One region of the Pseudomonas sp. LBUM1663 genome, then DNA from elsewhere that is predicted to be linked to it. Evidence: predicted binding sites of a transcription regulator. Region 1 holds the regulator's gene; each other region holds the start of a gene.

Evidence for each region. The regulator sigma-54, encoded in region 1, starts transcription at its own class of promoters, with help from an activator protein. The targets are predictions, from matches to a motif close to ANTGGCATNNANNTTGCTNT.
Region 2: the regulator sigma-54 is predicted to act here: its motif matches at 1,893-1,912, upstream of ACA075_RS09010 (circularly permuted type 2 ATP-grasp protein).
Region 3: the regulator sigma-54 is predicted to act here: its motif matches at 2,068-2,087, upstream of flgB (flagellar basal body rod protein FlgB).

Annotation. Positions count from the first base shown of each region.
Region 1 is NZ_CP166792.1:997,990-1,002,210, reverse strand. It holds gene lptC (LPS export ABC transporter periplasmic protein LptC) at 1-358, shown strand, start outside; gene lptA (lipopolysaccharide transport periplasmic protein LptA) at 345-893, shown strand; gene lptB (LPS export ABC transporter ATP-binding protein) at 893-1,618, shown strand; gene ACA075_RS04335 (RNA polymerase factor sigma-54) at 1,803-3,296, shown strand; gene hpf (ribosome hibernation-promoting factor, HPF/YfiA family) at 3,371-3,679, shown strand; gene ptsN (PTS IIA-like nitrogen regulatory protein PtsN) at 3,692-4,156, shown strand; gene rapZ (RNase adapter RapZ) at 4,159-4,221, shown strand, end outside.
Region 2 is NZ_CP166792.1:1,988,046-1,992,266, reverse strand. It holds gene ACA075_RS09015 (alpha-E domain-containing protein) at 1-439, opposite strand, end outside; gene ACA075_RS09010 (circularly permuted type 2 ATP-grasp protein) at 452-1,861, opposite strand; gene ACA075_RS09005 (ribonuclease E inhibitor RraB) at 2,261-2,602, opposite strand; gene ACA075_RS09000 (hypothetical protein) at 2,816-3,049, opposite strand; gene speE (polyamine aminopropyltransferase) at 3,278-4,153, opposite strand.
Region 3 is NZ_CP166792.1:4,921,220-4,925,440, forward strand. It holds gene flgE (flagellar hook protein FlgE) at 1-401, opposite strand, end outside; gene flgD (flagellar hook assembly protein FlgD) at 433-1,155, opposite strand; gene flgC (flagellar basal body rod protein FlgC) at 1,171-1,614, opposite strand; gene flgB (flagellar basal body rod protein FlgB) at 1,618-2,025, opposite strand; gene cheR (protein-glutamate O-methyltransferase CheR) at 2,445-3,272, opposite strand; gene ACA075_RS22590 (chemotaxis protein CheV) at 3,319-4,221, opposite strand, start outside.

The sequences.
Region 1 (4,221 bases):
CGAACACCTGAAAGCGAGCGAGGTGACGTTGCTGACCAACCCTGACCTGAACATGTTTCGCGGTACGCAGTTCCCGTGGCACATCCAGAGTGAGCACGGCGAAGTCAACCCGGACGGTACTCAGGTTGAGCTGATCGACTCGGTGCGCATCACCCGTTTCGACGAGAAAAACCGCAAAACCCTGATTACCACCACCCGAATGACGGTGTTCCCGCAGCAGCAATATGCGCAGACCGATCAACCCGTTAGAATCGACGGCGCTGGCGGTGTATCGACAGGCAACGGAATGAAAGCGTATTTGAAAGAAAGCAGGATACACCTGCTATCGAACGTAAGAGGACAGTATGAGGCTCGTTAAAACTCTCCCTATTTTGCTCAGTCTGGGCGCAGCACTGGGAAGCGTGAGCGCCTGGGCTCTGCCGAACGATCAAGAGCAGCCTATCCGCATTCAGGCCGACGACGCCCAACTGGACGACAAGAATGGCGTTGCCACCTATAAAGGTGACGTGATCATTACTCAGGGCACGATGAAGGTCACCGGCAATACAGTGACCATCACCCGTACCCCGGCTGGCGACATCGATGTGGTGACCTCGGTGGGCAACCTCGCCTACTTCGAGCAACTGCAAACGGCGGGCGACACCAAGCCTGTTCAGGGTTGGGGTGTAACTATCCAGTACCACGCCTCGCAAAACCGCGTCGTGCTGATCGACAAGGCAAAAGTTGTCGACAAGGACAACAACGTCACCCAAGGCGAGAAAATCGTCTACGACACCGAGAAAAAGCTGGCGAGCGCCGGGCGTGCGACGGGCAGCAAGGTCACCGAGGCGCGTCCTCGTATTGATATGGTGATCCAGCCCAAGCCGAAAAACGACGCGAAAAAGGCCCCGTAATGGCAACTCTGAAAGCTCAGCATCTGGCCAAGAGCTACAAGAGCCGCCAGGTCGTGCGTGACGTCAGCCTGTCCATCGACAGCGGTCAGATCGTCGGCCTGTTGGGTCCCAACGGCGCCGGCAAGACCACCTGTTTCTACATGATCGTTGGCCTGGTGCAGGCCGATCAGGGTCGCGTACTGATCGACGATCTGGACGTCAGCCACCAGCCGATGCACGGTCGCGCAAAGGCTGGTATCGGCTATCTTCCGCAAGAAGCGTCGATCTTCCGCAAACTATCGGTGGCCGATAACATCATGGCCATCCTCGAGACCCGCAAGGAACTCGACAAGGCCGAGCGTCGCAAAGAGCTGGAAAGCCTGCTGCAGGAATTCCACATCAGCCACATCCGCGACAACCTCGGCATGAGCTTGTCCGGCGGTGAACGTCGCCGGGTGGAAATCGCCCGGGCACTGGCCACCAACCCGAAATTCATCCTCCTCGACGAACCATTCGCCGGTGTGGACCCGATTTCGGTGGGCGACATCAAACAGATCATCTACCACCTCAAGGCCAAAGGCATTGGCGTGCTGATCACTGACCACAACGTCCGTGAAACACTGGATATCTGCGAAACCGCCTACATCGTCAACGATGGCCAACTGATCGCCGAAGGTGACTCCGCCACCATCCTGGCCAACGAACTGGTCAAGGAAGTGTATCTGGGCCATGAGTTCCGCCTGTAAGCGTTGAGGTGTCTGGCTGGTTGTCCGGGCGCTTGCCTCGATAAAAAATCAATACTTTTTTATTGTTACAGCGCTCTAGGCAAACGCTGCAGTTTCGGGCATATAATTTGCTTATGTTTGGCGCTCCGGCGCCCTGTAGTGGATGGCGCATGTGCGCCGGCGAATAAGGTGTTAAGCCCCTGCCATGAAACCATCGCTAGTCTTGAGAATGGGCCAGCAGCTGACGATGACACCGCAGCTGCAACAGGCCATCCGCCTGCTCCAATTGTCGACCCTGGACCTGCAACAGGAAATCCAGGAGGCCCTGGAGTCCAATCCGATGCTCGAACGCCAGGAAGAAGGCGACGACTTCGATAACGCCGACCCCTTGGCCGACAAAGCCGAGCAGCTCCCCAACGCCGACATTTCGGAACCCTCCTACCAGGAAACCGCCCCGACGGTGGATAACCTCGAGGAAGGCGACTGGAACGAGCGCATTCCCAACGAGCTTCCCGTCGATACCGCGTGGGAAGACGTCTACCAGACCAGCGCCAGCAGCCTGCCGAGCAACGATGACGACGAGTGGGATTTCACCACCCGCACATCCGCCGGTGAAAGCCTGCAAAGCCATTTGTTGTGGCAACTGAACCTGGCACCGATGTCCGACACCGATCGCCTGATCGCCGTGACCCTGATCGACTGCATCAACAATCAGGGCTACCTGGACGAAACCCTCGAGGAAATTCTCGAGGCCTTCGATCCGGAACTAGACATCGAACTGGACGAAATCGAAGCCGTCCTGCACCGCATCCAGCAATTCGAACCGGCCGGCATTGGCGCCCGCAACCTGGGCGAATGCCTGCTGCTGCAATTGCGCCAACTGCCTGCCAAGACGCCTTGGCTGGCCGAAGCGAAACGCCTGGTCACCGACTACATCGACCTGCTCGGCAGCCGTGATTACAGCCAGCTGATGCGTCGCATGAAGCTCAAGGAAGATGAACTGCGCCAGGTCATCGAGCTGGTGCAGAGCCTCAACCCGCGCCCGGGCTCACAGATCGAGTCCAGTGAAGCCGAGTATGTTGTCCCTGACGTGATCGTGCGCAAGGACAATGAGCGCTGGCTGGTCGAGCTGAACCAGGAATCAGTGCCACGGCTGCGGGTCAACGCCCAATACGCCGGTTTTGTCCGCCGCGCCGACACCAGCGCCGATAACACCTTCATGCGCAACCAGCTGCAAGAAGCCCGCTGGTTCATCAAAAGCCTACAAAGTCGCAACGAAACCCTGATGAAAGTGGCCACCCAGATCGTCGAGCATCAGCGCGGCTTCCTGGAGTATGGCGACGAAGCGATGAAACCGCTGGTGCTGCATGACATCGCCGAAGCGGTGGGGATGCACGAGTCGACGATTTCAAGGGTGACCACGCAGAAGTTCATGCATACCCCTCGGGGCATATATGAACTGAAATACTTTTTCTCCAGCCACGTCAGCACCTCCGAAGGCGGCGAATGCTCGTCCACAGCGATCCGCGCGATCATCAAAAAACTGGTTGCTGCGGAAAATCAGAAAAAGCCGTTGAGTGACAGCAAGATCGCTGGTTTACTGGAGGCACAAGGCATTCAGGTGGCTCGCCGCACCGTCGCCAAGTACCGCGAATCCCTCGGGATCGCGCCTTCGAGCGAACGCAAGCGGTTGATGTAGAGCCACGCCACAGCGTTCCAGTGGTAGATCATCTGATCTACCGCTTTATGCACTGGCAACGAAGGAGAAGCTGTATGCAAGTCAACATCAGTGGACACCAACTGGAAGTGACCGAACCTCTTCGCACCTACATCGGCGAAAAACTCCAACGATTAGAGAGGCATTTCGACAAGATCACCAACGTGCAAGTCACGATGTGCGTCGAAAAGCTGAAGCAGAAAATCGAAGCCACGCTGCATATTCCCGGCAGTGAGGTCGTCGCAAACGCGGAACATACAGATATGTACGCGGCGATCGACTTACTGACCGACAAGCTGGATAAACAACTCAAAAAGCATAAGGAAAAGACCCAAAGCCTCCTTCAGGGCGCGACCGGTCGTTAACACTCCCTACCCATGATCCGACTTGAAAGCATCCTGACCCCCGGCCGTTCCCTCGTGAACGTGCCGGGCGGCAGCAAAAAGAAAGCCCTCGAGCAAATTGCCAACCTTATCCATAAAGAAGTCCCGGATCTGGAGATGCAAGATGTCTTCGAGGCTCTGATTGCCCGTGAAAAACTCGGCTCGACCGGTTTTGGTAACGGCATCGCCATTCCCCACTGCCGTCTGAAAGGTTGTACGTCGCCTGTCAGCGCACTGATGCACCTCGACGCCCCCATCGATTTCGACGCCATCGACGGCGCCCCGGTTGACCTGCTGTTCGTTCTGCTGGTCCCGGAAGCCGCTACCGATGCCCACCTGGAACTACTTCGCCAGATCGCCAGCATGCTCGATCGAAAGGAAGTCCGCGAAAAACTGCGCAGCGCCTCGAGCAATGAAGCCTTGTATCAGGTTGTCCTGGACGAGCAAAACGGTCATTAATCATGCGCCTGATCATCGTCAGTGGCCGTTCCGGCTCAGGTAAAAGTACCGCACTCGATGTTCTC
Region 2 (4,221 bases), 990 kb from region 1:
GGAACAGGTGGGAACGCTCCTTGATCCACTCGCAAAAACGGCTCATGCCGTAGCGACTCAGGCCTTGCTCGGCGATCCCGCGAATTTCCAGCCAGGTGGCGTTGATGTTTTCCCACATGTCGGCGGTGATTCGCCCACGCACCGCATGGGCACTGGCCCGCGCCGAGCCCAGGCAGCTGTAGATGCTCGCCGGGTTGGCCGCGTCCAACGCGAAGAAATGCAGCAGCCGCTCGGCGTGCAAATCACCGTGGCGCTCCAGGTAATCGTCCAGGGTGCCGGTAATCAGCAGCGGCATGGCCAGTTCGTGCAGACCGTCACCGCGACCATCCTGCGGCATCAGCGACAGCGAATAACTGATGTCGAGCATCCGTGCGAGGTTTTCCGCCCGCTCCAGGTAACGCGACATCCAATACAAATCCGAGGCAGTTCTACTTAACATGGCAAGCTTCCTTCAATCCTCGACCACCCAGGTGTCCTTGGTTCCGCCGCCCTGGGAAGAATTCACCACCAGAGAGCCTTCACGCAGGGCGACACGGGTCAAACCGCCGGGCACAACCCGGGTTTCGCGGCCAGACAATACAAACGGACGCAGGTCGATATGGCGTGGCGCGATGCCGTTTTCGACAAAGGTCGGACAGGTCGACAGGGACAACGTCGGTTGCGCGATATACGCGTGGGGCTTGGCTTTGATCCGCGCGCGAAACGACTCGATTTCCGCCGCAGTCGCCGCCGGCCCCACCAGCATTCCGTAACCGCCGGAGCCTTGGGTTTCCTTGACCACCAGGTCTGGCAGATTGGCCAGCACGTGGGAAAGCTCAGAAGGATTGCGACACTGGAACGTCGGCACGTTCTTGAGGATCGGCTCTTCGTCCAGGTAGAAACGGATCATGTCCGTGACAAACGGATACACCGACTTGTCGTCCGCCACCCCCGTGCCGATGGCATTCGCCAACACCACGTTGCCGGATCGGTAAGACGACAGCAGCCCAGGAACCCCGAGCATCGAATCCGGGTTGAACGCCAGCGGATCGAGGAATGCATCGTCGAGGCGACGGTAAATCACGTCGACCGCCTTCGGCCCGTCCGTGGTGCGCATAAACACCTTGTCGTCGCGCACGAACAGGTCCGCACCTTCCACCAACTCAACGCCCATCTCCCGCGCCAGGAATGCATGCTCGAAAAACGCGCTGTTGAAACGACCCGGCGTCAGCACCACCACGCTCGGGTTATCGATCGGGCTGGAGCTTTTCAGGGTGTCGAGCAGCAGGTTCGGATAATGGTCGATCGGTGCGATGCGCTGGGCCGAGAACAACTCGGGAAACAACCGCATCATCATCTTGCGGTCTTCGAGCATGTAGCTCACGCCGCTGGGTGTACGAAGGTTGTCTTCAAGCACGTAGTACGAGCCGTCGCCATCGCGCACCAGATCGACGCCGGAGATGTGCGAGTAGATATCGCGGTGCAGATCGAGCCCTTGCATCGCCAACTGGTATTGCTCGTTGGCCAGCACTTGCTCGGCCGGGATGATGCCGGCCTTGATGATGCGCTGCTCGTGATAGAGGTCGGCGAGGAACATGTTCAACGCCTTGACCCGCTGGATACAGCCGCGCTCGACGATCCGCCATTCACTGGCGGGGATGCTGCGCGGAATGGTATCGAAAGGAATCAGGCGCTCTGTCCCCTGCTCATCACCGTAGAGCGTGAACGTAATCCCGGCGCGATGAAATAACAGATCGGCCTCGCGTCGCCGTTGTGCCAAGAGCTCGTCAGGCGTCTCGGCCAGCCAACGGGCAAACTCCCGATAATGCGGGCGGACCTGGCCGCCGGCATCGTACATCTCATCAAAATAGGTGCGGATCATGCCGTACTCCTTGTCACCCGGACATCTAGGCTTCGCAAGGCCCGTGCCATCGGCAGAAACGCTTTGTTATCAATCAGTTGGATAATCACGCTGTTTGCACCGCACCAATCCTGTGCAGCAAACGCCCCCAGCTGATCGCCCCCGCTTCATTACAAGGCGACGTTGTCGCCTATCACCAGCATAGTCAGAGTTGATTTCACTGCCCGTCCGGCGGTGCGGATAATCCGCGCATTCGCTGCAAAACCTGATCGAACTTCCCTTTAGCCGCCTGCTCAGGCGGTTTTTTTTGCGCCGGGATTCTTGTTTCAGGGTTTTGCCGAGGGGATATTCCGAGCGCCATAAACGAAAACGGCCAACCCGAAGGTCAGCCGTTGCTGAGCGTTGTCACTGTTCATAACTTTATGCGAGTCGCCCTCGTACTTCCTGCTTGACGCCCCACCCTTCGAGGATGCCGCCCAGAGGCTCGACCACCGCCTCGAAACCCTGTTCGAAATCGCCGATATCATCGTAGGTGGCGTACATGACTTTGCTCAGTTCGAGCGCCCATGCGCCGTCATCGCGCACACTGATTTGCGCGTTCAAGGATTCACCTTTGTATTGCCCTGCCGCCCTGCGTGCCCGCTCCTCGTCCGGGAAAATGGCGTAGAACTCGATGGGATGGAATCGTGAAAAATCGAAGCCGCCTTCTTTCATGCGGCGCAACACGCTGCTGCTGATGTCTTCTTGATAGGCTGTGCTCATGAAACGTCCCCCTCAATCATGATGGATAGACTTTCCGTATTCCCGGCACGCGCAACCGATTGGTGCGAGTGATGCGGCAACCAGGTTGCCGGTGGGAAGCAAGCATGTGCTGACAAGACCAGACCTTAGCGATCCGTTCGCTGATCTCGATTGCAGAGTAGCCCCAAGACAGAGGCGCTGCCAAGGCCTGGATAAGAATGAGACAGGTGTTGTTCAGATTGGCGTGATGCCGAGGATTTGAATGCTGTTCTGGGCTTTGAGACTTTTGACGCTGGCATCAGCGGTTCGCCCTTCCAGATCATTCAGATCCAGTTCGGCGGCGACAGGAAGGAGCCGGGCCTTGATGAGTTTCGCGGCTTGCTCGTTATCCGGGCACTCGTCGCACTCAAAGACTTCATCGACTGTTTCACCGTGATCATCCACGAAAGTGATTTTCCACTTTTGCATCAGTGCCTCCTCGAACAAACCCGCAAATGGGCTTACAACCATCTGGACTTTTGGCCTGAGTGATCGTTCAAACGGATTACCGCATGCAGGTATGAAAAAAATACAGGATCCTTTAGGTGCGAAGCTTGCTCGCGAAAGCGGTGCATCAGTCAACGTGTGTATTGCCTGATGCACCGCTTTCGCGAACAAGCTTCGCTCCTACAAGGGGGTTATGCGCACATCTTCAGTTTAGTCGTTGCTTGGCTTGTTCACCGCTTGCAGCACGTATTGCGGCAAGGCGAAGGCGCCGATGTGGATTTCCGGGTTGTAATAGCGGGTGATGATGCCGCTGCCGGCGAAACGCTGTTGCAGGGTTTCGCGGGACAACTTGCGATAGGCGGTGTTGGTCGCGCCCCAGGCAAAGGTCATGGCGCCGCCGATGTAGGTCGGCACTGCGGCCTGATAGAAGTGCCAGTCCGGGAATAGGCTGCGCAGGCGGCCAGCGGTGGTTTTGACTTCTTCGATCTGCATGAACGGCGTGCCGTTCTGGGTGACCAGGATGCCGCCTTCGTTCAGGCAGCGACGGCAGGCCTGGTAGAAGTTTTCGGAGAACAGCACTTCACCCGGACCGATCGGGTCGGTGGAGTCGGAAATGATCACGTCGAATTTTTCGGTGGTGGTGGCGACGAAACGCATGCCGTCGTCGATCACCAGGTTCAGGCGTGGATCATCGAACGCACCCTTGGAGTGGTTCGGGAGGAATTCCTTGCACATGTCGACCACGGTGCCGTCAATCTCGACCATGGTGATGTGCTCGATGCTGCGGTGCTTGGCCACTTCACGCAGCATGCCGCCGTCGCCACCACCGATGATCAACACGCGCTTGGCGGTGCCGTGCGCCAGGATCGGCACGTGGGTGAGCATCTCGTGATAGATGAATTCGTCGGCCTCGGTGGTCTGGATCACGCCGTCCAGCGCCATGACCCGGCCCATGCGCGGGTTTTCGAAAATCACCAGGTGCTGGTGTTCGGTGCGCACTTCGTGCAGCAGTTTTTCCATGCGAAAACGCTGGCCGTAGCCTTCGTAGAGGGTTTCCAGGTATTCGCTGGTGGTGATGTTGCTCATGGGAAGTGCTCCGATGAATGCGGTGGCAACGGACGGTTACCCGCCCATGATGGCCAATCGATCGACTC
Region 3 (4,221 bases), 2.7 Mb from region 1:
ATGATCTTGCCGTTGGCATCAACACCATAACCCTGCAGGCGGTTACCGTTGTTGTCGACCACGTAGTTTTCGGCGTCAGTCTTGAACGCGCCGGCACGGGTGTAGCTCAGGGAGCCGTTGTCGCTGAGGATGAAGAAACCGTTGCCCTGGATACCCATGTCCAACACGTTACCGGTGTTGTTCACGTCGCCCTGGCCGAACTGCTGGGAAACGTTGGCCAGACGCACGCCGTTGCCGATGGTCTTGCTGCCGGTACCCAGGCGCGTGGCCGAGTACACGTCTTCGAATTCTGCACGGGACGATTTGAAACCGGTGGTCGCGACGTTGGCGATGTTGTTGCCGGTCACGTCCAGTTGTTTGTTGGCTGCATAGAGACCGCTAAGGCCGATATTGAAAGACATATTCCACTCCTTTGTGCCGTGTTAGTCGGCTCTATATACCAATGGTTTGTACTTTGGACAGGGCAACACTGCCCAGGCCTGCCAGGTTCAGCATCAACTCACCGCCGGTCTGGCTGATGGTCACACTGTTGACGGTTGCCGGCAGGTAAGTCACCAGCGAGGTCGCCTTGCTGTCGTAAGTCGCGGTGGCGGCAAATTTGTACTTGCCAGCCTTGGCCACTTCGCCTGCATCGTTCTTGCCGTCCCAGATGAAGCTGGCGTTGCCGGCCTTCTGGCTGCCCAGGTCGATGGTGCGAATCAATTTGCCATCAGCGTCGGTGATCTTGATCGTCACCGGATCCACCGATGCCGGAACCACGGCCGTGCCGTTGAAGCTCTTGGAGGTATCGACGACCGCTGTGTCGGTCTGCGCGACCACCGAGCGGCCCACCAGCGAAGACGCTTGCAGCGCTTGCGACGAGTTGTAGTTGCCGGCAATGCCGCTGACCGTATCGTTCAGCGTGGTGATGCCTTCCAGGCTACTGAACTGAGCCAGCTGAGCGACGAAGTCACCGTTGTCCTGGGGCTCGAGCGGGTTCTGGTTTTTCAGCTGGGTGACCAGCAATTGCAGGAACGCATCCTTGCCCAACGCCTTCTTGCCGGTGGCGCTGTTGGTCGCCGAGGTCAGGCCGTCGGCGCTGGTGTTGGTCTTGACCGAAGAATTGGCCAAGACATCCTTGATGTTCACGCCGCTGGTGGTATCGGTAACACTCATCTGAGTCGCCCCTTATCACTGACCGAGGGTCAGGACCTTCTGCATCATGGTTTTGGCGGTGTTCATCATTTCGGCGTTGGTCTGGAACGAGCGACTGGCGGAAATCATGTCGGCCATTTCTTCGACGACGTTGACGTTCGGGTAGTAGACGTAGCCCTTGGCATCGGCGGCCGGATGATTCGGCTCGTAACGCGCATCAAGGTTGCTCTGGTCTTCGACCACGCCCAGCACTTGCACGCCTTGACCGGCGGCGTCCTGGTTCTGGAACAGCGAATCGCTGCCGCCGCTCTGGCCGCCCTGGAACATGGTGGCGAACACCGGGTGACGGGCGCGATAGGTCTGGTCGATGCTCGACGAGACGGTTTCGGCGTTGGCGATGTTCGAGGCCACGGTGTTCAAGCGCGTGGTCTGCGCACTCATGCCGCTACCGGCAATGTTGAAAACACTGGATAGAGACATGAATTACTCTCCGCGCAGGGCTGACATCAGCCCTTTGAATTTGCTGTTGAGCAGGGTGAAGCTGGCCTGGAAGCCGACGGCGTTTTCCGCGTAGTTCGACTGTTCCAGTTGGGCGTCCACGGTGTTCTGGTCGATCGACGGCTGCATGGGCGTGCGATACATCAGCGACTCGTCGCCATTGCCCAGGCCTTCGGCCTCGATATGGCGGTTGTTGGTCATGTTCAAGGCAAACGTGCCACCCTTGGTTTTCTCGTTCTGTGCGGCGAGCACTTTGGAGAACTCCAGATCCCGAGCCTTGTAGTTCGGGGTGTCGGCGTTGGCGATGTTGTTGGCCAGGACCTCGGCACGCTGCGCGCGGAAGCCCAGGGCTTGTTCGTGGATACCGAGCGCTTTATCGAAGCTGATGCTCATGTCGGGAAACCTTCGGGTGACCTGATTTTTCGTATCAGAGACATAGCAAGCGGCGTGCCAATTCAAAAAAGCCCGGAAACCGGGGCTTTGCCGGCAGTGGCAAGGCGGCAATGCCAGAAAAGCGGCAACCGATTTCCGCCGCCTGCCGCTTTTCTGCCGCTTATCACCCTACAAAGAACAGCACCGGCCTCCTGTAGGAGTGAGCCCTGTGGCGAGGGGGCTTGCCCCCGTTCGGCTGCGAAGCAGTCGTAAATGCGATTTAACTTTGAAATGCCGGGGCCGCTTCGCGACACAACGGGGGCAAGCCCCCTCGCCACAGGGCTCACTCCCACAGGGTTCTAGTGGTGGGTTCGGGAAATCATCCGGCAAAAAAAACGGGAGTCCCTGAGGACTCCCGTTTTTTTAATGCTGCCAACGAATCACTTCGCCTGGTAAATGATCCCCGGGCTGCACTGGACCATCTGGTAATGATCCGGCAAACCGTTCAGCGCTTCGGAGGCGCCGAGGAACAGATAACCGCCCGGCTTGAGCGTGCTGTGAATGCGCAACAGGATGTCTTTCTTCACCTCGGCGGAGAAGTAGATCAGCACGTTGCGGCAGAACACGATGTCGAACTTGCCCAAGGCTGCGTAGCTGTCCAGCAGGTTGAACGAGCGAAATTCCACGCGGCTCTTGATCGGTGCCTTGATGGCCCAGCGTCCCGGCCCTTTGGGGTCGAAGTAACGCTGAAGGCGCTCGGGCGACAGGCCACGGCCGATGGCCAGGCTGTCGTACTCGCCGGTCTTGCAGTTGGTCAGCATGGTGCCGGACAAGTCGGTCGCGACGATTTGCGCGCCCATCTTCAACTGGCCCATGTTGACGCGCTCGAACTCATCGATGGACATCGACAGCGAATACGGTTCCTGACCCGACGAGCACGCCGCCGACCAGATCCGCAGGCGCTGGCCGGGGGCCGCCTTGATCGCTTCGGGCAACACCTTGTTCTTCAAGACTTCAAACGGATAGGTGTCACGAAACCACAGGGTTTCGTTGGTGGTCATGGCATCCACCACCATCTCGCGCAAACCGCTGCGCGGCTGGGTCTGGATGCGCTGAACCAGCTCACCCAGGGACTTGATGCCTTGCTGCTCCATCAGTTTGTTGAGACGGCTCGAGACCAGGTACTGCTTGTTTTCACCGAGCAAAATGCCACAGGCTTTTTCCAGGAATACCCGGAACTGTTCGAAATCCAAATTACCCGTAGACAAAGATGCCGCCTCTTAAATCGTGTTAACCACCAGGGGCAGAAGGCCCCTAGCTGATATCTGCTGCTTTGATCCGGTCGACTACCCGGGATGCCAGGTCATCAGGACGGAATTTGGCAAGGAAGTCATCCGCGCCGACCTTCTTGACCATTGCCTGATTGAATACACCCGACAACGAAGTATGCAGGATGATATGAAGCTTTTGCATGCGCGGGTCGTTGCGGATCTCGGCCGTCAGGGTGTACCCGTCCATTTCCGGCATCTCGATGTCGGAAATCATCATCAGGAACTCTTCTTCCGGCTTCTTGCCCTCATCAACCAGCTTGCGCAAGTAATCCAGCGCTTGCCGGCCGTCGTTCAATGCCACCACTTCGACGCCGACCGTTTGCAGGCAACGAGTCACCTGCTTGCGCGCCACCGACGAGTCATCGACCGTCAATACCCGCAAGGACAGCGCCTTGTGCTGGGTTTCGACATCCACCACGCCGACCGAAATCGCTTCCGGTGTCGGCGCCACTTCCGCCAGCACTTTCTCGACGTCGATGATTTCGACTAACTGATTGTCGACCCGAGTCACAGCTGTCAGGTAATGATCGCGTCCCGTGCCCTTGGGTGGCGGATGAATCTCCTCCCAGTTCATGTTGACGATGCGCTCCACCGAGCGCACCAGGAAACCCTGGGTCTTGGTGTTGTACTCCGTGATGATCACGAACGGGTTGCTTTGATCTTTAAGTGCGCCGGAGCCGGTCGCCATTGCCAGATCAAGAATCGGAATGGTCGCCCCCCGGATACTTGCCACACCGCACACGACAGGACTGGACTTGGGCATCAGGGTCAGTTTGGGGCATTGCAGCACTTCCCGAACCTTGAACACGTTGATCCCATACAGCTGCTGGCCGTCGAGACGGAACAACAACAGCTCAAGGCGATTTTGCCCAACCAATTGCGTGCG